4 regions of the Bacillus cereus group sp. Bce041 genome follow, and region 4 is predicted to be linked to each of the others. Evidence: riboswitches for the same ligand, from Rfam matches in the RefSeq annotation. Region 4 holds a riboswitch; each other region holds the start of a gene.

Region 1 (5,553 bases), on a different contig from region 4:
TATTACAGGGGTAATATTCGCAACAGCGCGCTTCATACTTTGAATATGTTCTGGAGTCGTACCACAACAACCACCCAATAACCGAATACCTTGCTCAATAAATCTCGGTGTCATCGCTTCAAAATAAGCTGGGCTTCCCTCATATACGTAACGTCCATCCACATAATTCGGGAGGCCTGCATTTGGGTATGCTGATAAATAGCCATTTTGAGGAATCGATATCATTTTGAAAGCTTCCGTCATATGAAGCGGCCCTAGTTGACAATTCAATCCAACAACATTTGCACCGTAATCTATAAGTTGCTTTAATATTTCATTGACATCATTTCCATTTTGAGTCGTACCTGCTTCATGTAACGCTAATTGCGCAACAATTGGAATATTCGTTTGCTTACGCAATACTTTAACGGCATGAAGTAATTCAAATTCATCGTAAAAAGTTTCTAATAGTAATCCATCAACCTGTTCTTCTAGTAAAGCCCCTGCCTGTTCAAGTAACATAAACTCTCTTTCCATATCAGTCGTTGTAACAGCTCCGATATGTTTCATACCACCAATTGTTCCTAAAATTGCATTTTTATCTGTCACAGATGCTTTCGCTAGTTTTACTGCCGCTCTATTAATTTCTGTAACTTGATTTTCTAAACCATACATACGTAATTTCGCCTCATTTGCTCCATACGTATTCGTTTGAATTACATCTGCTCCAGCAGCTACATATTGTTTATGAATCGATATAATTAAGTCTGGATCAGATACATTCAATTCTTCAAAGCTACTTTGCAAACCATGTGAATGCAATAACGTCCCAACCGCACCATCACCTATTACAATTCCTTTTGATAATAAATCTAGTAATTTCACGACTCTCCCTCATTTCTATCAATATAAAAACCCCCTCTTCACTTTGAAGAGGGGGACATAATCGTTCCTCCTCTTATTATGCAAAACATTCGTTTTGCAGGTATTAGCACCGTTTCAAACATTTCGTTTGAAGGTTGCCGGGTTTCACAGGGCCTTTCCCTCCACCGCTCTCAATAAGAGTTGTCTTTATTATTTTATTTATGTAGCTAAAAGGAAATGCGTTCCCCTTTTAACAATGTTTGTAAATTTTTTAATAAATTTAGCATGCACAAAAGTAAAAGTCAATGACACTTGCGGAAAAATAAAAATTATTTAAAATAAAGTTGCAATTCAGTTATATTTTATTGTAAAGTTAAAAACATAATAAAAATTTCATACGAACATTCTTATCTAGAGAGGTAGAGGGACTGGCCCTGTGACGCCTCAGCAACCATTAACATTTTGTTAATAAGGTGCTAATTCCAGCAAATTGTGAAAGATTTGACAGATGAGAAGAAGACTCTATTCAAACCGAAAGCCTTCTTCTTAGAAGGCTTTTTTTATTTTATATTCACTTAATGTTTCAATTTAAAAAGGAGGAATTTTCATATGTCAACAATCGAAACAAAACTAGCACAAATCGGAAATCGCAGTGAAACTACAACCGGAACGGTTAATCCACCAGTTTATTTCTCAACCGCTTATCGTCACGAAGGAATTGGTAAATCTACTGGCTTTGACTATTCACGAACTGGCAATCCAACTCGAGGTCTTTTAGAACAGGCGATCGCAGACTTAGAATATGGCGAACAAGGTTATGCCTGTAGTTCAGGGATGGCGGCTGTTCTCCTCGTCCTTTCTCTATTCCGCTCTGGAGACGAACTTATTGTATCTGAAGATTTATACGGGGGAACGTATCGATTATTTTCTGAGCATGAAAAAAAGTGGAATGTTCGATGTAGATACGTAAATACACAGTCTATTAAACAAATTGAGCAAGCTATCACAACTGAAACGAAGGCTATTTTCATAGAAACTCCAACTAATCCATTAATGCAAGTTACTGATATTGCTGCTGTCGCAACTGTAGCGAAAAGGAACGGACTACTCCTTATTGTAGACAACACTTTCTACACACCTTATATACAGCAACCATTAACAGAAGGTGCTGACATTGTACTTCATAGCGCAACGAAATATTTAGGGGGACATAACGATGTACTAAGCGGGCTTGTCGTTGCAAAAGGAAAGGAACTTTGCGAGGAAATCGCTCATTATCATAATGCATCAGGTGCAGTTTTAAGCCCATTTGACTCATGGTTATTAATTCGCGGTATGAAAACGTTAGCGCTTCGCATGAGGCAACATGAAGAAAATGCGAAAGCAGTTGTTGCGTATTTAAATGATGAAGACGGGGTGACAGATGTATTTTATCCAGGAAGAGGCGGCATGATCTCATTCCGCCTTAAAGATGAAGCTTGGATTAATCCATTCTTACAATCTTTATCCTTAATTACATTTGCCGAAAGTCTTGGTGGTGTAGAAAGTTTAATGACTTATCCAGCAACGCAAACACATGCTGATATTCCTGAAGAAATTAGAACAGCAAACGGCGTATGCAATCGTCTTCTTCGATTCTCAGTTGGCATTGAAAATAGTAACGATTTAATTCAAGACTTAAAGCAAGCAATTAAACTCGTAAAAGAAGGTGTAAGAATATGAGCTATTCTATAGATACACTCTTACTACACAACCAATATAAACACGACTCGCAAACAGGCGCTGTGAACGTTCCTATTTATAACACATCAACTTTTCACCAGTTTGATGTAGATACGTTCGGAAAATATGACTATAGCAGGTCAGGAAATCCAACTCGTGAAGCTCTTGAAGATATCATTGCTTTATTAGAAGGCGGAACAAAAGGATTCGCCTTTGCATCAGGCATTGCAGCGATTTCCACTGCATTCCTCCTTCTTTCACAAGGTGATCACGTACTCATTTCAGAAGATGTGTACGGAGGCACTTACCGAGTGATAACTGAGGTACTCTCCCGTTACGGTGTTTCACATACATTTATTGATATGACCAATTTAGAAGAAATAAAACAAAACATTAAACCAAATACAAAGCTCTTTTATGTAGAAACACCTTCTAACCCACTTTTAAAAGTGACAGATATTCGCGAGGTTTCTAAACTCGCAAAATCTATTGGGGCTCTTACTTTTGTTGATAATACATTTTTGACACCACTATTCCAAAAACCACTTGAACTTGGAGCTGATGTCGTTCTTCATAGTGCTACAAAATTTATTGCTGGTCATAGTGATGTTACTGCCGGATTAGCAGTAGTAAAAGATTCAGAACTCGCTCAAAAGCTTGGATTTTTACAAAATGCATTCGGTGCTATTTTAGGACCTCAAGATTGTTCTCTCGTACTTCGCGGTCTAAAAACATTGCATGTACGCCTCGAACATTCAGCTAAAAATGCCAATAAAATCGCACATTATTTACAAGAGCACTCTAAAGTAAAAAATGTCTATTATCCGGGATTACAAACTCATCTCGGATTTGATATTCAACAATCTCAAGCAACATCAGCTGGAGCGGTCTTATCGTTTACTTTGCAGTCAGAAGATGCACTCCGCAAATTTTTATCAAAAGTAAAATTGCCTGTTTTTGCAGTTAGTTTAGGAGCTGTAGAGTCAATTCTTTCTTATCCAGCAAAAATGTCACATGCAGCACTGTCGCAAGAAGCTCGTGATAAAAGAGGAATCTCTAATTCATTACTTCGGTTATCAGTCGGTCTTGAAAATGTTAACGATTTAATATCCGATTTTGAAAATGCCCTTTCTTATGTAGAAGAGCCTGTAAATGCATAGAGAAAAAGAAGATATGAGATTAGGTTTTCATATCTTCTTTTTATGCGGTTTAGCTATATTCATTTGAATTTCTTCTTTTCTTATAGTCCATAAAAAATAAAAGTATATCATCTATTTCTAAATAATGGATTAATTGATATATTAAGAAATAAAAAGGGGTGAAAATAATGGATACTTGTGCAGATATTTTAATCGTTATCGATTTACAAAATGGCGTATGTTATAGCGAGGAGCATTTATTTGATTTACAGAACTTACTAAAAAAAGTAAATAAAAGAATTTCTTCATATAGAAAATTAAATAAACCAATCCTTTTTGTTCAACATTGTGATGATGATTTAGTACCCGAGAAAGAACTTTGGGCTATTCATACCGATCTAGATGTTCAAGAACAAGATTTTTTTGTAAGAAAAACACATGCAAATGCATTTTATAAAACAAACTTAAAAGAAATTTTAGATCAATTATCTGTAAATCGCATTGAATTTTGTGGTGCCCAAACAGAGTACTGTATGGATGCAACGATTAAGTTTGCCCACGGACTAGGATACGAAAACTTTATGGGACAGAAAACAACCTCTACGTTGAATAATCCTTTTATGTCCGCAAAAGAGACAATTGATTTTTATGAGAACATATGGAATCACAGATTTTTAACGTTGCTAAAAGATGAATTTTAGAATAAATGACTAATGACTTGATCATCCTAAGATTTATCAGCCGTAATCAAATATTTCATTATCACCATAAAGAAGCGAATGACATTCAGCTTCTTTTCTTTTAACCTGTTTTATATTCTATATATATCATTATAATTCCTTTGTCATATTATTTTAAAAATTTCGTATATTCATTTGAAAGAATAAGAAAATCATGATAAAATTGTGTTACAAATATATCTATATCTTTCAATTTTTAAAACGCATCGAAATTTTCACCCAAAAATGTCATTTTACAAAAACATGCTAATTTACCTATTTTATTTACATCCGGGTCTCTTTTCTTACAATTTCTTTACTTTAGGACTTTTTTTCTGCAACAACTATTTTCTTTTCTTTAAATTTTTGGTATGTATAGTATGGTATAATAGCTCACACGGAGGTGGAAAAGAACATGTTAGAAACCTTTCAAAAAGAATTAGAACTATATGAAAGTAATGCAGAATTATTAAAAGTGCTAGCTCATCCTGTTCGTTTATGTATCGTAAAAGGATTAATCGAGCGCGGTCCAAGCAACGTTTCTACAATGTATACTGGCTTAAACATGCCACAATCTACAATTTCACAGCATTTAGCAAAATTAAAAAGCGCTAAAATCGTTTCTAGTGAAAGAAAAGGATTGGAAATTTATTACAAAGTAGAGAATGAAACAATCATTCAACTCGTTCGCGTATTATTAGGTTAGGGACTAATAATCGCAGAAAAAGAACGTATTCTATATTTTTTATCTCATATCTTTAATATAAATATATATCATGAGAGGAAATATATAATACTACATAAGTCGTATTAAAAAACAAGACACAGTATATACTGTGTCTTGTTTTTTATATTGTTACATACCGATCCAAATGTAAATGTTGCATATCTTTTGTATGTATAACAACATCAAACGAACTCCCTACTCCTCCATTTAAAATCATAGAACGAACTGCTCGATTTTGTTTTTGCGTTTCAGAAAAAGGATTCGTATCTTGATGGCTCGTAAGCTGTTCTAATATCCCTGCAGCTAACAAGAACTCAGATTGTTTCTTATGCCATACTGCACTCATTCCTTGCATACTAAACATCTCCTTTAGCTCGTCCCAATGAACATGAGTAGTAAGATC
Region 2 (5,553 bases), on a different contig from region 4:
ACCTCAAAAAAGATGTTAGAAGAAATGGAGTTTTATTTGGCATTGAAATATGATCGTGATGGAGTGGATCTTTATATGCAAGCTGAGATTGATGGTATATTTCATGTATCTGTTAGCTATGGTGAAGATGCCCTACATCTACAAGAATTGTTTCAATTTCTAGAAGAAAATAAATAAAAGTCCTCATTTGAGGACTTTTATTTATTTAGTCATCTTTAATTTTTATAATTATAAGTTAGAAGCGCGTCGGCATCGTTCAACCGGGAACGGGATAATTTGTGCGATGTGATTAGGACCAAATTGTTTTGTACGAGCATGGCGTATTATATAAAAAGCACACAGAATTGAAACAGGAATAGCGCCGAATAAACCAAATAATAAAGCGCTTACACAAGATGCGACAAATCCTAAAACACCAATTTCTAACTCTTCCATAATAGCTCCTAAAATAACAGGAAATGCTCCACATGTAACTCCAAGTATAAGTGCGATAAGTAAGCTCATGATTATCCCCCTCTGTTTGCGATATTATTTTCCTTCTAAGTTAATTGTAGTATATCACATATAAAACAGAATTTTCAGAAAAAATTCAATAAATGTTCAAAAAATGTTCGAAAAATGCACTTGAAAAATTAAGGTGTAAATTTGTGATGAAATGGTACTTTCAAGTAAATAAAAAATCAGACTTATTTCAAAATGAAATAAGCCTGTTCCATAGGAGGATGTATATATGTAGAGTGAATAAAAGTTTGGAAAAGGGGGTCCAAGTCCTTTTATTCAACTAACTACCTTAATAGATTGGAACCCAGCCTTCAGTTGTCACAAAAATACGAATAGCTACAACTTGGCGATCATCTTGCAAGGTAAAATAATGTCTTGCATTTTCAGGAACAGATATTAAATCGCCTGGCTCAAGTTCAACATCAAAGAATTTCCCATCTTTACCTTCAATAGCGAAAATGCCGTGACCACTGACGATAAAGCGAACTTCGTCATCTGTATGATGGTGTTCCTTTTGGAAATTAATTAATAATTCGTCAAGGTTAGGTGTGCTACTTGAAAGTGAGATTACATCATGTGCTTTATAACCTCGACGTGCTGAAACATCAGCGATTTCTTTTGAAAAAATAGCTAATATTTCAGCTTTGTTTTCATCCGTTAACGAATAATTTTCATTTAAATGAGTAGGAAGTTTAGAAATATTCCATTTCTCATATAAAACGCCTTCCTCTTGTAGAAATTTAGATACTTCCACTTCATTTTCAATACGAGTATTTACTTCATGAATACGAATTTGCGCCATTAGAAACGCCTCCTTGAATTGATAATAGTTTTATATGAAATTGGAATAAAAACTCATAAGCTTCTAATCTCTTCTTTGCATCAAAGCTATCTCGGCCCCATACGGTAATACCGTGGTTACGGATTAATACTGCACCCGAATCTCCTTGTATATGCTTTCGGAAGTTTTCTCCAAGTGTTGGGATATGGGCATGGTTTTCGATAATAGGAATGTGAATGGTTGCACCTTCTTCCCAAATATCGAGAGCTTTAATAATTTCTTGATTTTGAAGGGTGACTGCATCACTATATAAATTTGTGATGACATTATTATCGGTTGTATGAACATGAAGTACGCAACCGGCATTCGTATTGTTATAAATGTGTGTATGCAATATTGTTTCTGCTGAAGGGCGTAATTCAGTCTCTAAAACGGGAACTCCTACATGATCTACTAATAGAAAATCATCTGGAGTGGTTTTTGTTTTATCTTTACCGCTTGCCGTAATAAGAAAAGTAAGTGGTTCATGACTAACCTTTATAGAAATATTACCACTTGTTGCTGGGAACCAATTTCGTGTTGTTAACTCTTGTTTTATCTCGCTTAAGTCATACCATTGACGAAAAAGTTGTTTCATGCCTTCACCTCCAACAAAAGTTTTAATTCAGCTTGCACATCTTGAAATGTTTCAAACGGTGTATAAGCAATATGATTTTCTTCACACTTTGTAATAAGAAAATCGCGAGCGAATACTTTATCAGCTTGTTTCGCGGCTTGTAAATCAGTAATAGAATCTCCAATTACAATATGAAAGTCATCTGTATCACTTAATTTACGGATTAATGATGATTTACATAATCCGCAATGATTTTGACAATGATCATCACAAGAATGAGGCCATTTAACTGTAATAAACTCTGCTGAAAAGTCTGTTTCATTACAATAAATTTGCTCTTTTGGAATGATTCCTTGTAAGAGTGGATAGACGAAGAAATCCATTCCACCTGATATCACGTAAAAAGAAATGTTATTTTCCTTTACGAATTGTATAAACTCATGAAAACCACTACGGATTTCAGCAGTTTCTATTAAAAATTGAATAATATCATCGTGCAGATTAGTAGGTATTAATTGAAATAATTGAGAAACACCTTCTTGAATGGATAGTTCTTGTGATAAAATTTTATTCTTTACTTCTTCGGCTTCTGGTGGTGCGAATTTTTCCATAATGGACATAATGTTATCATTATTTGTAATCGTGCCATCGAAATCACAAAATACTTGAATACTCATAATTTCACCTCATAAGAGGGATTTCCCCATATTTGTAGTGCACTATGCAAATTTATGTCGTCTACTTCATGGAGTGGTTTATTTTGCAAAGTAGCATCAATTGCAGTACGGAAAGCTTTACCGCCGCCTTGCGCTCCATTTGGATGTCCGTGTATCCCGCCGCCAGCATTAATAACAACATCTTTACCGAAATCTCGTACAATAAAGGGAACGAAACCAGGATGAATACCAGCAGACGGAACAGAAAAGCTCTTCTTGAAAGATGCATCGTCTTCAGTTAAATATTTTGAGATAGCAAGAGCCTCCTCTTTTTCTAGCGCAACACTTCCGTATGGAGATGGGAATAATGAAAAGTCAGCCCCAGCATAACGTAGTAGCTTTCCAAGTAATAATGGAGATGAAACTCCATATAACTTGGATGCTGAATAAGCACCACTTACAGCAGGATGTGCCATAATAGGAACTGGGATTTCATCATCTTCTGCAAGTGATTGTAGTACATCTAGTCCGTAAGCAAATACGTTAAATAATAGAATATCAGCTCCAGCTTGCACTGCACGTTTAGCATTTTCTTTTAAATCAAAAGTTCGTCCTGTTAAATTTACGGCATATAACGTTTTATGTCCGTATGTTTCATATACGGATTGTAAAACTTCTTTTCCAGATACAATGCGTTTCGTAAGTGGTGTTAATGCATTTTCAAATAATATTTCATCATCTTTTACTATATCTACACCACCAATTGCTTGATCGCGTAATTGCGTTTTTAAATACCCAATATTTCGTCCAATCATTCCTTTAAAAATACTCATTAAAAGGGGACGATCATGCACTTGTAAAAGGTTTCGAATACCATCTATCCCGAATTTTGGACCAGGAAAATGTTTTTTTAACTCGTCTGAAAAAGTTAAGTCAATTAATTTTACTTCGCCATCAAGGGATAGTTTTCCAAATGTAGTCGTTAAAATTGCTGGTAAATCTGGACTGAAGTTTAATAACGGATATTCGATTTTAATAATTCCGCGTTTTACTTTTTTACGTAAATACGAATTGGTATGTTCATGTTCAGCTAATTCCTCAACATGAATGACATTGCCTTTATGCTGTTTTAATTGTTCTTGTAATAAGTGTGGCAAATGAGTCCAAGAGCCAATTGTTAAACCAAGTGCAATTTGCTCAGCTTTTTTTTCTAAGTTATGTGAACCGTCATGGATCAAATACGTCGCTATTATTCCGCTCATTGTTATAACCTCCTAGTTAAATAAAAAAACCTCTCAGCTAAGGAGAGGTTTTTTTACAACCAGCTCCTTATCTGTCAGCATAATGCTGCGAGAATTAGCACCGTGTCTACAATTGTAGATCGGTTGCCGGGTTTCGTCGGGCTCGTCCCTCCACCTGCTCTTGATAAGAAGTATTTAGAAATGTTTAAATTTTTAAGATAACTGAATTTTGTCAGATATTTTTCGTGTTGTCAATTACTTTTTGAAAAAATTTAATTTATCAATTCGATTAATGGCTTCTCGTAATCTATCTTCTGTATGTAAGAGACCAACACGGACATACCCTTCGCCATGCTCACCAAATCCAACACCAGGAGCAACTGCGACATGTGCTTTTTCTAGTAAAATATTAGAAAATTGCTCAGAGGTATATCCTTTTGGAACGGGAAGCCATGCAAAGAATGATCCTGTTGGAATGTCTACATTCCAACCAATTGAGTGACAGGCTGAAATAAGAGCGTTTCTTCGAGATTCGTAACTATTTACAAGGTCTATTACACAAGACTGTGAACTTAATAGCGCTTCTCGAGCAGCATCTTGAACTGCACCGAATATACTAACATACATATGATCTTGTAATAGGTTAATTGTTTCAATCACACTTTCATTCCCTACAGCAAAAGCGATGCGCCAGCCAGCCATATTGAAAGTTTTTGATAATGTGTAAATTTCAATTCCTATATCTTTCGCACCATCTGCTTGCAAGAAACTAACAGGTTTTTGACCATCAAATCCGATAGCGCCATAAGCAAAATCGTGAACAACTAATATATTATGTTTATTAGCAAAGTGAATGGTTTCATCAAAAAAATCTTTTGATGCAGTAGCACCGGTAGGATTATTTGGATAGTTTAAAAACATTAATTTTGCACGCTCTGCAATAGAGTCATCAATGTTCGTATAATCTGGTAAAAAGTTATTTTCTGCAATAAGTGGCATTCTTTCAAAGTGTGCTTTTGCTAAAGCAACCCCGGATAAATAATCTGGATAACCTGGATCCGGAACGAGAATCGTATCACCAGGATTTGTAAAACAAATCGGTAATTCTACTAGTCCAGCCTTCCCACCAAATAAAATAGCAACTTCAGTTTTTGGGTTTAATTCGACGCCATATTCACGTTTATAGAATGTAGCCACGGCTTCCTTTAAGCTTTCATGTCCGCGAAATGGCGGATATTTATGATGAATGGTCTTTTCGGCAGCATCTTGTAAAGCTTTTACGATATGCTGCGGTGTTGGTTGATCTGGATTACCTTGACCTAGATTAATAACATCGTGACCAGCTGCAACGACTTTGTTAACTTTTGCAACAAGTGAAGCGAAAAATTGTGTTGGCAATGATGTTACTATCTCAGAAGGTTGAAATAATTTCATACTTTCCACCTCTTTTGAAAGTTGTTACAATTCTAGTGACAAATGATATAATCTTTCCAGTATTTTGTAAAGAGAAAAATAAGAATGGGGCTGAAAAAATGAAAGTCGCATGTATTCAAATGGATATTGTTTTTGGAGATGTAGAAAAAAATATTGAGAATGCTAAAAATAAAATAAGTGAAGCTATGAAGGAAAGGCCAGATGTTATCGTCTTACCAGAACTATGGACAACAGGATATGATTTAACGAGACTTTCTGAAATTGCAGATAGGGATGGAGTGGAAATGAAAGAAAAGTTAATAGAATGGGCGAAGCGATATGATG
Region 3 (5,553 bases), on a different contig from region 4:
AGAAAAGAAAGTTATTTATATTTCAATGGGAACACTGCTTGAAGGACTCGAACCATTCTTTAATACTTGTATTGATACTTTTTCAGATTTTGATGGGATAGTTGTAATGGCAATTGGTGATAGAAATGATATTTCTAAAATTAAGGAAGCACCAGATAATTTTATAATTGCTCCATACGTACCTCAATCAGAAATATTAAATGAAGCAGATGTTTTTATTACACATGGTGGTATGAATAGTGTACACGATGCCATTCATTATAATGTCCCATTTGTAATAATACCGCATGATAAAGATCAGCCAATGATAGCGCAAAGATTAACTGAGCTTGAAGCGGCACATAGACTATTGAAAGAACATGTTAATGTACACACTTTAAAAGAGGCCGTAACAGATGTACTTTCAAATGAAAAGTATAAATATGGTATAAGAAAACTTAATGATAGCTTTTTAGAATGTGGTGGTTCAAAAGAAGCGATTGCAGTTATTGAATCTCTTTTAAATAAAGTAAAACTTTAATTGGTGGGGCTTTACTGCCTGCAAATAGCGGGATAAATAGTCGTAACTGTATACAAGCATAGAGGTTCTCACCTTTATGCTTGTGTATTCTTATCCAGCAAATTGTACAGCAGTATTTGCATGTAAAAAAGCAGTATCAAAAACGGGAACAGTAAGATCATTTTGGGAGATGAGTAAAGGTATTTCAGTGCAGCCTAATAATATACCTTCAGCACCGTTTTGAATTAATGATTTTGTAATTTGTAATAACCTTTTTTTAGATGTTTCTGAAATGATCCCTCTACTTAATTCATCTAATATGACATGGTGGATAAAAGTTCTTTCCTCGTCATTTGGGATAATTGTCTCAATGTTATATTTCGCTAATCGTGATTTATAGAAATCTTGCTCCATCGTTTGTTTTGTTCCTAATAGTCCGATACGTTTTATATTCTGTTCTACCATTTCTTTAGCACTTACATCACCAATGTGAAGAAGCGGGATAGATATTGCTTGTTCTACCTCCTCGGCAAATAGATGTACAGTATTTGAACACATTAATAAACATTCAGCCCCAGATTTTTCAACTTTCTTTGCAACTGTAACTAGTTCATTTTTCACTTCTTCATATTGATGGTTTTGTAATAAAGTAGTTACTTCACCAAAGTCCATACTATATAAAATTAGCTTCGCATTTTGATCGTATTGAGAGAGTGTAAGTGTATTAATATGTTTATAGTATAATGATGTAGATTCCCAACTTAATCCTCCAATCAAACCAATAACTTTCATAATGCATTCCTCCCGAAACGATTTTGAATTCATTATTTCATAATTCCGATAAGAATACAATGATTTAAACGTGCTATTTAATAAAAAATAAAAATAGTAAGAAAAGTGTTGAAATTTACATTCTTTAGTGCCATAATACGAATTACAAATTAATACTTATCCAGAGAGGTGGAGGGAACGGCCCTAAGAAACCTCAGCAACCCCTATGCAATTTTATAGGAAGGTGCTAATTCCGCAGAGGACACGATGTGTTTTTTGAAAGATAAGAGGATTCTTGAAAGTGAAAGAAAGTGACCTCTTATGTAAGAGGTCATTTTTTTGTTGTATAGAAAGGGAGTGTCGATGCATAATTCATTTTTAAATTAAATATAGAGTAATAAAAGTTGACTAATATGAGAGGGGAATTGTCATGAATAAATTATCAACAAAGTTAGTAGTAGCAATCGGTATTGGAGCAGCATTATACGGGATATTAGGACTTTGGGGATTTTCTATTGCACCGAATACATTTATTAAACCAGCATTAGCTATATTAACTGTTTTTGGAGCATTATTTGGTCCAGTGGCAGGACTGTTAATCGGACTTATCGGTCATACCGTAACAGATACGATTGCTGGATGGGGTATTTGGTGGGGATGGGTTATTAGTTCAGGAATTATTGGTTTTTCAATGGGGCTTATTCAAAAAAGAGTTGGTTTTAGTGTGAAAAACGGGTCGTTTAACAAGGGGGATATTTCTTATTTAGCAATTACTGGGCTAGTTGGTATTGTCATTGCTATTATATTTGCTGGGGCATTCGATATTATTGTGATGGGAGAACCATTTGACAAAATTGTTATACAAGTATTAGGAGCAACAATTTCCGATGTCATCGTTTTCTTAGTACTTGGATTGCCACTTACAATTGGTTTGGCGAAATCCAATAAGAAACATACACATTTAAAAATTGAAAAGTAGGGATGTTAACATGCAACCAATTATTTCGTTTGAACAATTCACCTTTCAATATGGGCATGCTGCGCAGCCTACTTTAAGTGATATTACCTTTCATATATACCCTGGGGAAAAAGTGCTAATTGCTGGACGAAGTGGTTCAGGAAAGTCGACATTAGCTCATTGTATAAATGGGCTAATCCCATTTTCTTACGAAGGGAATAGCACAGGTAACGTTTTAATTGCCGGTAAAGACCCAAGGGAAGGAAGTATTTTTGAACAAAGTAAACAGGTAGGAACAATTTTACAAGATCAAGATGCTCAATTTATTGGTCTGACAGTAGAAGAAGATGTAGCTTTTTATTTAGAAAATGAATGTGTAAAGCAAGATAACATGAAAAAGATTGTTTCGGACTCATTAAGAAAGGTGAAGATGCATACGTTTCATAAACAAAGTCCACATGAATTATCAGGAGGCCAAAAGCAAACAGTTTCTCTTGCTGGTTTATTAACAACAAATGCGGATATATTATTGTTCGATGAACCATTAGCGAACTTAGATCCACTAAGCGCCATACATACGATAGAACTTATGAAAGATATACATGAGCAGTATAATAAAACGATTGTTATTATCGAACATAGGATAGAAGAAATTTTAAAACTGGATTTAGACAAAGTTATATTAATTGATGAAGGTAAAGTCATTGCGATGGGAACACCAAAAGAAATCTTAGCGTCAAATATATTACCACGTATTGGCTTAAGAGAGCCTATTTACATCGAAGCATTAAAGAGATTACATTTTGATCGTAATAATGACGTAATATATCCAATGGAAAACCTTCAAAAAGAAAAGGTAAGCAACGTTATAAAAGAGTGGATGGAGAAACAAGTCATATTAGAAAGGAATGCTAAAAACAAGGAATTACTTAAAGTGGAGAATTTATCATTTTCATACCCTAATAAACAAAAAGTATTAGAAAATGTAAACCTTTTAATATATGAAGGAGAAATTGTGGCACTGTTAGGACATAATGGAGCAGGGAAATCAACATTAGCTCATAGTCTTATAGGTATAAACAAAATGAAAAATGGGAAAATTGCGTTAAAAGGTGAAGATATTAGTTCTTGGTCTATTCGTAAACGTGGGGAAATCATATCTTACGTGATGCAAAATCCAAATCATATGATTACACAGCCTACTGTTTTTGAAGAAGTTTCATTTACATTAACATTACATAATTTTTCTAAGGAAGAAATTAAGAATAAAGTAGAAGGGATTTTAAAAATTTGTGGTTTATATCCATTTCGTAATTGGCCAATTCAAGCACTAAGCTATGGGCAAAAAAAGAGACTAACAATCGCATCTGTATTAACAACAAATCCTAAGCTTATCATATTAGATGAACCGACAGCGGGACAAGATTATTATCATTATAAACAATTTATGTCGTTTATTAAAAACCTAGCTAAAAAGGGAATTTCATTTGTTGTTATCACTCACGATATGAATCTCGCGCTAGAATATACAGACCGTGCAGTAGTTCTACATGAAGGGAAAATTATTGCGGATAATACAGTGTTTGATGTATTAGGCGATCAAGAAACGTTACAAAGAGCCAACTTAAGAGAGAGTTCTTTAACCAAGCTTATTAAATTTAGTGGGATTGCATGTCCAGAAAAATTTATGGAGCTTTATTTAGACAGTAATAGGAGGGAGGAAGGTGCATAGTACATATTTTCATCGTATGGATGGGGTAGTGAAATTGTTTTTATTTATTTTTTGTATGACGCTTACTTTTTTGTTTTTTGATTTTCGGGTGTTGCTAATATTATTTATTATTGGGTGTATCGGACTCAGCATTGCTAAAATTCCATTTCGTAAAATTTTAATTGTTTTTAGTGTCATATTTACATTTAGTTTATTAAACTCTGTCATGATTTTATTTATTACACCAACTCATGGATCTGAATTAACTGAATCATATACCGCGTTTTTACATGTTGGATATGCAACGATTACATATGAAACATTATTTTATGCAGCTACACTTTCATTAAAGTATTTTACGTTATTACCATTTACACTTCTTTTTATTTACACGACAGATCCAAGCGAATTTGTAAGTAGCTTAAGTAAACTTGGTATTCATTATAAGATTACATATGCAATAAATATTGCACTACGTTATATTCCTGACATCCAGTCTGAGTATAAAATTATTAAACACGCGCAAGAAGCGAGAGGAGTGGCTTTTGAAAAAGGAGAAGCAAGTTTATGGGTTCGTATGAAGAACCGTGTTTTAATTTTCTGGCCACTAATCATTCATTCTCTAGAAAGAATAGATACGGTTTCAAATGCAATGGATTTAAGAGGATTTGGAAAGAAGGATAAACGTACATGGTTTTATACAAGTAAGGCGAAACGTGAAGATTTCATCGCTTTATTTGCCGGTATTTTCATATTTATTGTTGCGGTATATTTAAAATTAAACGTATTTCAAAACTTTTGGTATCCATTTTAAAGCACTCTTTAAACGAGTGCTTTTACTTATTTTTATGTAGACATGCTCAAAAAAGGGATATATACATAATGTATAATACGAACCAGTTAAAATGATCAACTACCTATTAGTTTTCAAACCAAAAGGAGGAGAAAATATGAGTTACGGTGGTTCTTGTGGTTTTGGTGGAGGTTTCGCTTTACTAGTTGTGTTATTCATTCTATTAATAATTGTAGGATGCAGCTGCTGGGGCGGAGGATACTAATTTTTAATTAGTCTTCACAAATGTAAACTAAAAAAACATTGAAGATACTTATGTATCGAAACAAATAAAAAAGGAGCAACTATGCTCCTTTTTTATTTGTTTAAATGCGTATTCTCACTATATTTCGGGAACGTAATCGTTAAAGTCGTTCCTTTACTAACGATACTTCGGATTTTTAAACTTCCATGCATCGTCTCAATAATCTTAACAGCAACCATTGTACCTAAACCAGTTCCTTTTGTTTTTGTACTAAAATACGGTTCACCGAATCGATGTATTTGCTCCTGTGACATTCCAACTCCGCTATCTTCAATTCGTATTTCAACTTTACTATTATTGATAGATGAGGAAATATTTAAGGTACCACCATTAGGCATTGCTTCAATACTGTTTTTTATTAAGTTTAAAAAACATTGTTGAAAGTGCTGTTTATTACCAACAATGGTTGCCTCAGAAAAATCCTGTGTAATATGTATCGTATTCATATTACACAATGGCAATATCATATTAATAACTCGATTTAACTCTTGTTTTACTGAAATTTGATCTAATTTTT
Region 4 (5,553 bases):
AAGATTGGGGTTATGAGTTTTAGAGGAAATAAGGGAGGAATTTAAATGTATTTACACGGCACAAGCCGAATTAATGGGCAAGGACACTTAGAAATTGGAGGGTGCGATACGACGCAGCTAGCAAAGCAATACGGAACACCACTTTATGTATACGATGAAGAGTCTATTCGAGGAAAATGCCGAGCATTTCATCGTGCTTTTAAAGAAAGTGGTTTCTCTTATCAAGTAGCATATGCAAGCAAGGCGTTCTTGTGCATGGAGATGTGCCGAGTAGCTCGTGAAGAGAGTATGTCATTAGACGTTGTTTCTGGGGGAGAATTATATACTGCGCTCCAAGCAGGATTTCCGGCATCACGTATTCATTTTCATGGAAATAATAAAACAGAAGAAGAAATAGTGATGGCTCTTCAGGCGAATATCGGTTGTTTTGTCGTAGATAATTTCTTTGAATTAGAAGTTTTACACGATTTAGCGATGCAACATGGGAAATTTGTGAACATATTAATTCGTGTAACGCCTGGAGTAGAGGCGCACACACATGAATATATTACAACAGGTCAAGATGATTCGAAATTTGGATTTGGTGTTTCAAACGGTCAAGCGATGCAGGCAATTGGATTTGCTTTACAAAAATCAAATTATAATGTGCTAGGGATCCATTCACATATTGGGTCGCAAATATTTGAAACAGCTGGTTTTGTTCGAGCAATTGAAGTTCTTCGCCAATTTTTAGAAGAAGTGAGAGAGCAAACAAACTATGTAGTAAAAGTGTTAAATGTAGGCGGGGGATTTGGAATACGTTACACAGAGTCAGATACACCATTAACTCTTGAGACATATGTGCGAGCTGTAACAAGTGCAGTGAGAGAACAATTTACTGTATGTGAATATCCATTGCCAGAAATATGGATTGAGCCAGGCCGTAGCATTGTAGGTGATGCTGGGACAACAATTTATACAGTTGGATCTGTGAAAGATATTCCTGGTATTCGGAAATATGTATCAGTCGATGGTGGAATGACAGATAATTTAAGACCTGCTTTATATAGTGCGCGTTATGAAGCGATGTTAGCGAATCGAGGGAATGATGAGAATGAGGAACTCGTTTCGATTGCTGGGAAATGCTGTGAGAGTGGAGACATGTTGATTTGGGATATTCATTTACCGAAAGTCGCTGCTTCTGATTTACTAGCAGTTTCCTGTACAGGAGCATACGGGTACTCGATGGCGAATAATTACAATCGGATTCGAAGACCAGCCGTTGTCTTTGCAAAAGGCGGAACATCGCAAGTAGTTGTGGAACGCGAAACATATGAAAATATTATTGGGAACGATCGCATACGTATTAAAGAGCTTGTCTAAATAGGAAAAGGAGTTGTTCGAATGGACAATTCCTTTTTTATAAAATAAAATAATTAAAATATATCGGAAAACTAGGATTGAAAAAAATCAGAATTGTGATAAAATACAAATACAAAGCTTATCAAGAGAAGCGGAGGGAACTGGCCCGAAGAAGCTCGGCAACCTGCTTATAGAAAGCAAGGTGCTAAATCCAGCAAAATGGGATCCATTTTGAAAGATAAGGTAAAATATATTACCGAACAGTCTTTTCGAAATGGGAAAGATTTTTTTTATGAATAAAAAGGGGGGCTGTTCGCGTGAGTGTACGGGAACATTTTGATGAAGTATCCGAGAAGATTGAAGCGATGCTTGCTGATATGAAATATGGTTCAATTACAATTGTTGTGCAAGATGGAAAAGTAATTCAGTTAGAGAAAAGTGAAAAAGTACGTTTAAAGTGAAAAGCGCTGACTAGAAAAACTAGAGGCGGTTTTAACCTATTTTCATTAGGTTAAAACCGTCTTTTTGCTTTTACAGGGGGAAAAAACATGTTGACGTATGAAACGTGGGAAGAAAATGTTGTTTCGTTTTCGGAAGAAGATGAAACAAAAGGTGCGTTATCAGTATTAAATTGGGCTTATAAAGAATATAAAGATGAGGTTGTCTACGCATGTAGCTTTGGGGTGGAAGGTATGGTATTGCTGCACATTATAAACCAAGTAAATCCATCTGCTAAAGTTGTATTTTTGGATACAAATGTTCATTTTCAAGAAACGTATGAATTAATTCAAAAAGTGCGGGAACGATTTCCTTCATTGAATATTATAGAAAAACAGCCAGAACTTACACTTGATGAACAGGCGAAGTTGCATGGTGAAAAACTGTGGGAGAGCAATCCGAATCTTTGTTGTAAGATTAGAAAAATTTTACCTTTAGAAAAATCATTAGTCGTGGAAAAAGCATGGATATCGGGCTTAAGAAGGGAACAATCAGAAACACGTAAGCATACAAAGTTTATAAATCAAGATCATCGTTTTCAATCTATTAAAGTTTGTCCACTCATTCATTGGACGTGGAAAGAAGTTTGGCGATATGTATACAAACATAGCTTGCCGTATAACCCGTTGCATGATGTTGGCTATCCAAGTATTGGGTGTGAGAAATGTACGTTACCTGTAGGGGATGGTGGCGATTCAAGAGATGGTAGATGGGCTGGAAAAGTGAAAACTGAATGTGGTCTTCATTACCAATAAGATGAATCTTGAAATAAAGCTAAGAGAGGATATAGAAAAATGAGCATAGTAAACGAATTAGTAAACCGTATAGATGAGACATATGACGTATCACAAATTGAAAAAGAAATTAAATTAGACAATATTGCGTTAAGTGATTTAGAACTATTGGCGACAGGTGGATATAGCCCCCTTACTGGTTTTTTAGGGAAGGAAGATTATGATTCTGTTGTAGAAACGCTTCGTTTAGCAAATGGTAGTGTGTGGAGTATACCGATTACATTACCGGTAACAGAAAAAGTCGCAGAAAGCCTGAAGGCTGGAGAGGAAGTAAAGCTTGTCAGCAATGGAAATATATACGGTGTCATTCAAATAGAAGATATTTTTGTACCAGATAAAGAAAAAGAAGCGTTACTTGTATATAAAACAACGGATGAGGCTCATCCAGGAGTGAAAAAATTATATGAACGACCAAACGTTTACGTTGGAGGAACTATTATTCTAACAAAACGCTTTGAAAATAATCAATTTCCTTCTTATCATTTAGACCCAATTGAAACGAGGGAAGCATTTAAAAAACGTGGGTGGAAAACAGTGGTCGGATTTCAAACGAGAAACCCGGTACATCGTGCCCATGAGTATATTCAAAAATCTGCTCTTGAAATTGTAGATGGTCTCTTTTTAAATCCGCTCGTCGGAGAAACGAAATCGGATGATATTCCTGCTGATGTAAGAATGGAAAGCTATGAAGTACTTCTTCAAAACTATTATCCGAAAAATCGTGTCTTTTTAAGTGTATTTCCTGCTGCCATGCGTTACGCAGGACCAAGGGAAGCGATATTTCATGCGTTAGTAAGAAAGAATTTTGGATGTACCCACTTTATAGTAGGGCGTGATCATGCTGGAGTAGGAGATTATTACGGAACGTATGAAGCGCAAGAAATCTTCACAAATTTTACGATAGAAGAGTTAGGAATTACACCACTATTCTTTGAACATAGTTTTTACTGCACGAAATGTGAAGCGATGGCTTCAACGAAAACATGTCCGCACGGAAAAGAAGATCATGTTATTTTATCGGGTACGAAAGTAAGAGAATTATTAAGAAACGGTGAGATTCCACCAAGTACATTTAGTCGTAAAGAAGTAGTGGAAGTGCTAATTAAAGGCTTGAAAAAAGAAGTAGTAACAGAATAGGGAGAGAACGAGATGGATACGAATATTACTTGGCATACAGCTTCGGTTTCAAAAGATGAGAGAAGAGTGAAGAATGGACATCATAGTTTTGTAATTTGGTTTACTGGTTTATCAGCTTCGGGTAAATCTACAGTAGCGAATGCGGTCGCTCGTAAACTGTTTGAAAAGAATATTGGAAATTATGTGCTGGATGGGGATAACATTCGCCACGGTTTAAATAAAGACTTAGGATTTTCTGAAAGTGATCGCATGGAAAATATAAGACGTATTGGCGAAGTGGCAAAGTTATTTGTAGACCAAGGAGCAGTTGTCCTTACAGCATTTATTTCACCATTTCGAGTAGACCGCAAACAAGTAAGAGATTTATTAGCGGCAGATGAATTTATTGAAATTTTTGTGAAGTGTCCGATTGAAGAGTGTGAGAAACGTGATCCGAAGGGACTTTATAAAAAGGCAAGAAAAGGTGATATTAAGGATTTCACAGGTATTGATTCGCCTTATGAAGAGCCAGAGCAAGCGGAATTAATTGTAGAAACGCACAAATATTCTATTGAAGAATGTGCAGAACAAATCGTGAAGTACTTACAAGAGCGTAGTTTTATATAGGGGGATAAACAATGAGTTATGAAAAAGTATGGGCTAACAATGAAAAATTAAATCAGACCGAGAAAAATAAATTAGAAAAAGATGGCTTAGAAATTTTTAATGATATTCCTTACTATGCGGAAAATGGTTTCGAATCTATTCCGAAAGAAGAGTGGGATGCCTTTAAATGGGCAGGCTTGTATTTACAAAGACCGAAAGAAGCTGGTTATTTTATGATGCGGGTAAATATTCCGTCAGGGATTATTACAAATGCACAGGCAGAAGTACTTGCTTCTATCGCTGAAGATTATGGACGTGATGTAATAGATATTACGACGAGACAGGCGATTCAGTTTCACTGGTTAGAAATTCAGCAAATTCCAGATATTTTTAAAAGATTAGCAAGAGTTGGGTTATCTTCAGCGGGGGCTTGTGGTGATATAACGCGGAATATTACAGGTAATCCGCTTGCTGGCATTGATGCAAATGAACTATTCGATACAACGCATATTGTGAAAGAAGTATATGATTACTTCCAACATAATGAAGAGTTTTCTAACTTGCCACGTAAATTTAAAATGTCTATTAGTTCTAATATTTATAATTCAGCCAACGCAGAAATTAACTGTGTTGCATTTACGCCTGCAACGAAAGAAATAGATGGTGAGAAAAAAGTTGGTTTTCATATAAAAGTAGGTGGAGGATTATCAGCTCGACCGTATTTAGCTGATGAATTAGATGTATTCGTTTTACCAGAAGAAGTGAAGGCGGTGGCGATTGCGATTGCTACTATATTCCGTGATTTTGGATATCGTGAAAAACGTCATTTAGCTCGGTTGAAATTTCTTGTTGCGGACTGGGGAGCAGAGAAATTTAAAGAGAAACTAATAGAGTATACAGGGCCTTTACAAAGTAAAGGGGAAAGTGCACTCAAAGGATGGAATGCAGGCTATTTTTATGGTGTTCAAGACCAAAAACAAAAGGGATTAAAATATGTAGGTTTTAATGTACCGGTAGGTCGTTTACATGCAGAAGAAATGTTTGAGATTGCAAGAATCGCAAAGCAATATGGAAATGGACAAATTCGTACATGTAACTCGCAAAACTTCATTATTCCGAACGTTCCTCCGGAAAATGTAAAAGGATTACTTAGTGAACCGCTGTTTGAAGCGATATCTGCTAGCCCGAAATCATTTAT

The links. Region 4 has a riboswitch for S-adenosylmethionine ahead of ACUN13_RS08350 (YezD family protein). Riboswitches for the same ligand answer to the same signal wherever they lie in the genome.
Region 1: it holds a riboswitch for S-adenosylmethionine, as region 4 does, so the genes downstream of both, metI (cystathionine gamma-synthase/O-acetylhomoserine thiolyase) here and ACUN13_RS08350 (YezD family protein) in region 4, are expected to answer to the same signal.
Region 2: it holds a riboswitch for S-adenosylmethionine, as region 4 does, so the genes downstream of both, mtnW (2,3-diketo-5-methylthiopentyl-1-phosphate enolase) here and ACUN13_RS08350 (YezD family protein) in region 4, are expected to answer to the same signal.
Region 3: it holds a riboswitch for S-adenosylmethionine, as region 4 does, so the genes downstream of both, ACUN13_RS14865 (ECF-type riboflavin transporter substrate-binding protein) here and ACUN13_RS08350 (YezD family protein) in region 4, are expected to answer to the same signal.

What each region holds. Positions count from the first base shown of each region.
Region 1 covers NZ_JBQXON010000001.1:513,571-519,123, forward strand. Annotated here, with positions in the region: gene ACUN13_RS02700 (bifunctional homocysteine S-methyltransferase/methylenetetrahydrofolate reductase) at 1-864, opposite strand, end outside; SAM riboswitch class I at 935-1,044, opposite strand; SAM riboswitch class I at 1,248-1,358, shown strand; gene metI (cystathionine gamma-synthase/O-acetylhomoserine thiolyase) at 1,453-2,565, shown strand; gene metC (cystathionine beta-lyase) at 2,562-3,725, shown strand; gene ACUN13_RS02715 (cysteine hydrolase family protein) at 3,893-4,405, shown strand; gene ACUN13_RS02720 (ArsR/SmtB family transcription factor) at 4,839-5,129, shown strand; gene ACUN13_RS02725 (class I SAM-dependent methyltransferase) at 5,272-5,553, opposite strand, start outside.
Region 2 covers NZ_JBQXON010000001.1:328,099-333,651, reverse strand. Annotated here, with positions in the region: gene ACUN13_RS01645 (DUF3909 family protein) at 1-177, shown strand, start outside; gene ACUN13_RS01640 (hypothetical protein) at 229-504, opposite strand; gene ACUN13_RS01635 (1,2-dihydroxy-3-keto-5-methylthiopentene dioxygenase) at 791-1,303, opposite strand; gene ACUN13_RS01630 (methylthioribulose 1-phosphate dehydratase) at 1,281-1,919, opposite strand; gene ACUN13_RS01625 (2-hydroxy-3-keto-5-methylthiopentenyl-1-phosphate phosphatase) at 1,916-2,575, opposite strand; gene mtnW (2,3-diketo-5-methylthiopentyl-1-phosphate enolase) at 2,572-3,816, opposite strand; SAM riboswitch class I at 3,881-3,986, opposite strand; gene ACUN13_RS01615 (pyridoxal phosphate-dependent aminotransferase) at 4,051-5,229, opposite strand; gene ACUN13_RS01610 (carbon-nitrogen family hydrolase) at 5,244-5,553, shown strand, end outside.
Region 3 covers NZ_JBQXON010000004.1:131,772-137,324, forward strand. Annotated here, with positions in the region: gene ACUN13_RS14855 (macrolide family glycosyltransferase) at 1-520, shown strand, start outside; gene ACUN13_RS14860 (aspartate/glutamate racemase family protein) at 611-1,291, opposite strand; SAM riboswitch class I at 1,445-1,560, shown strand; gene ACUN13_RS14865 (ECF-type riboflavin transporter substrate-binding protein) at 1,701-2,249, shown strand; gene ACUN13_RS14870 (ABC transporter ATP-binding protein) at 2,260-3,960, shown strand; gene ACUN13_RS14875 (energy-coupling factor transporter transmembrane component T family protein) at 3,953-4,753, shown strand; gene ACUN13_RS14880 (YjcZ family sporulation protein) at 4,890-4,997, shown strand; gene ACUN13_RS14885 (LytS/YhcK type 5TM receptor domain-containing protein) at 5,090-5,553, opposite strand, start outside.
Region 4 covers NZ_JBQXON010000002.1:462,440-467,992, reverse strand. Annotated here, with positions in the region: gene lysA (diaminopimelate decarboxylase) at 46-1,362, shown strand; SAM riboswitch class I at 1,478-1,586, shown strand; gene ACUN13_RS08350 (YezD family protein) at 1,659-1,802, shown strand; gene ACUN13_RS08345 (phosphoadenylyl-sulfate reductase) at 1,890-2,594, shown strand; gene sat (sulfate adenylyltransferase) at 2,634-3,770, shown strand; gene cysC (adenylyl-sulfate kinase) at 3,783-4,376, shown strand; gene ACUN13_RS08330 (ferredoxin--nitrite reductase) at 4,388-5,553, shown strand, end outside.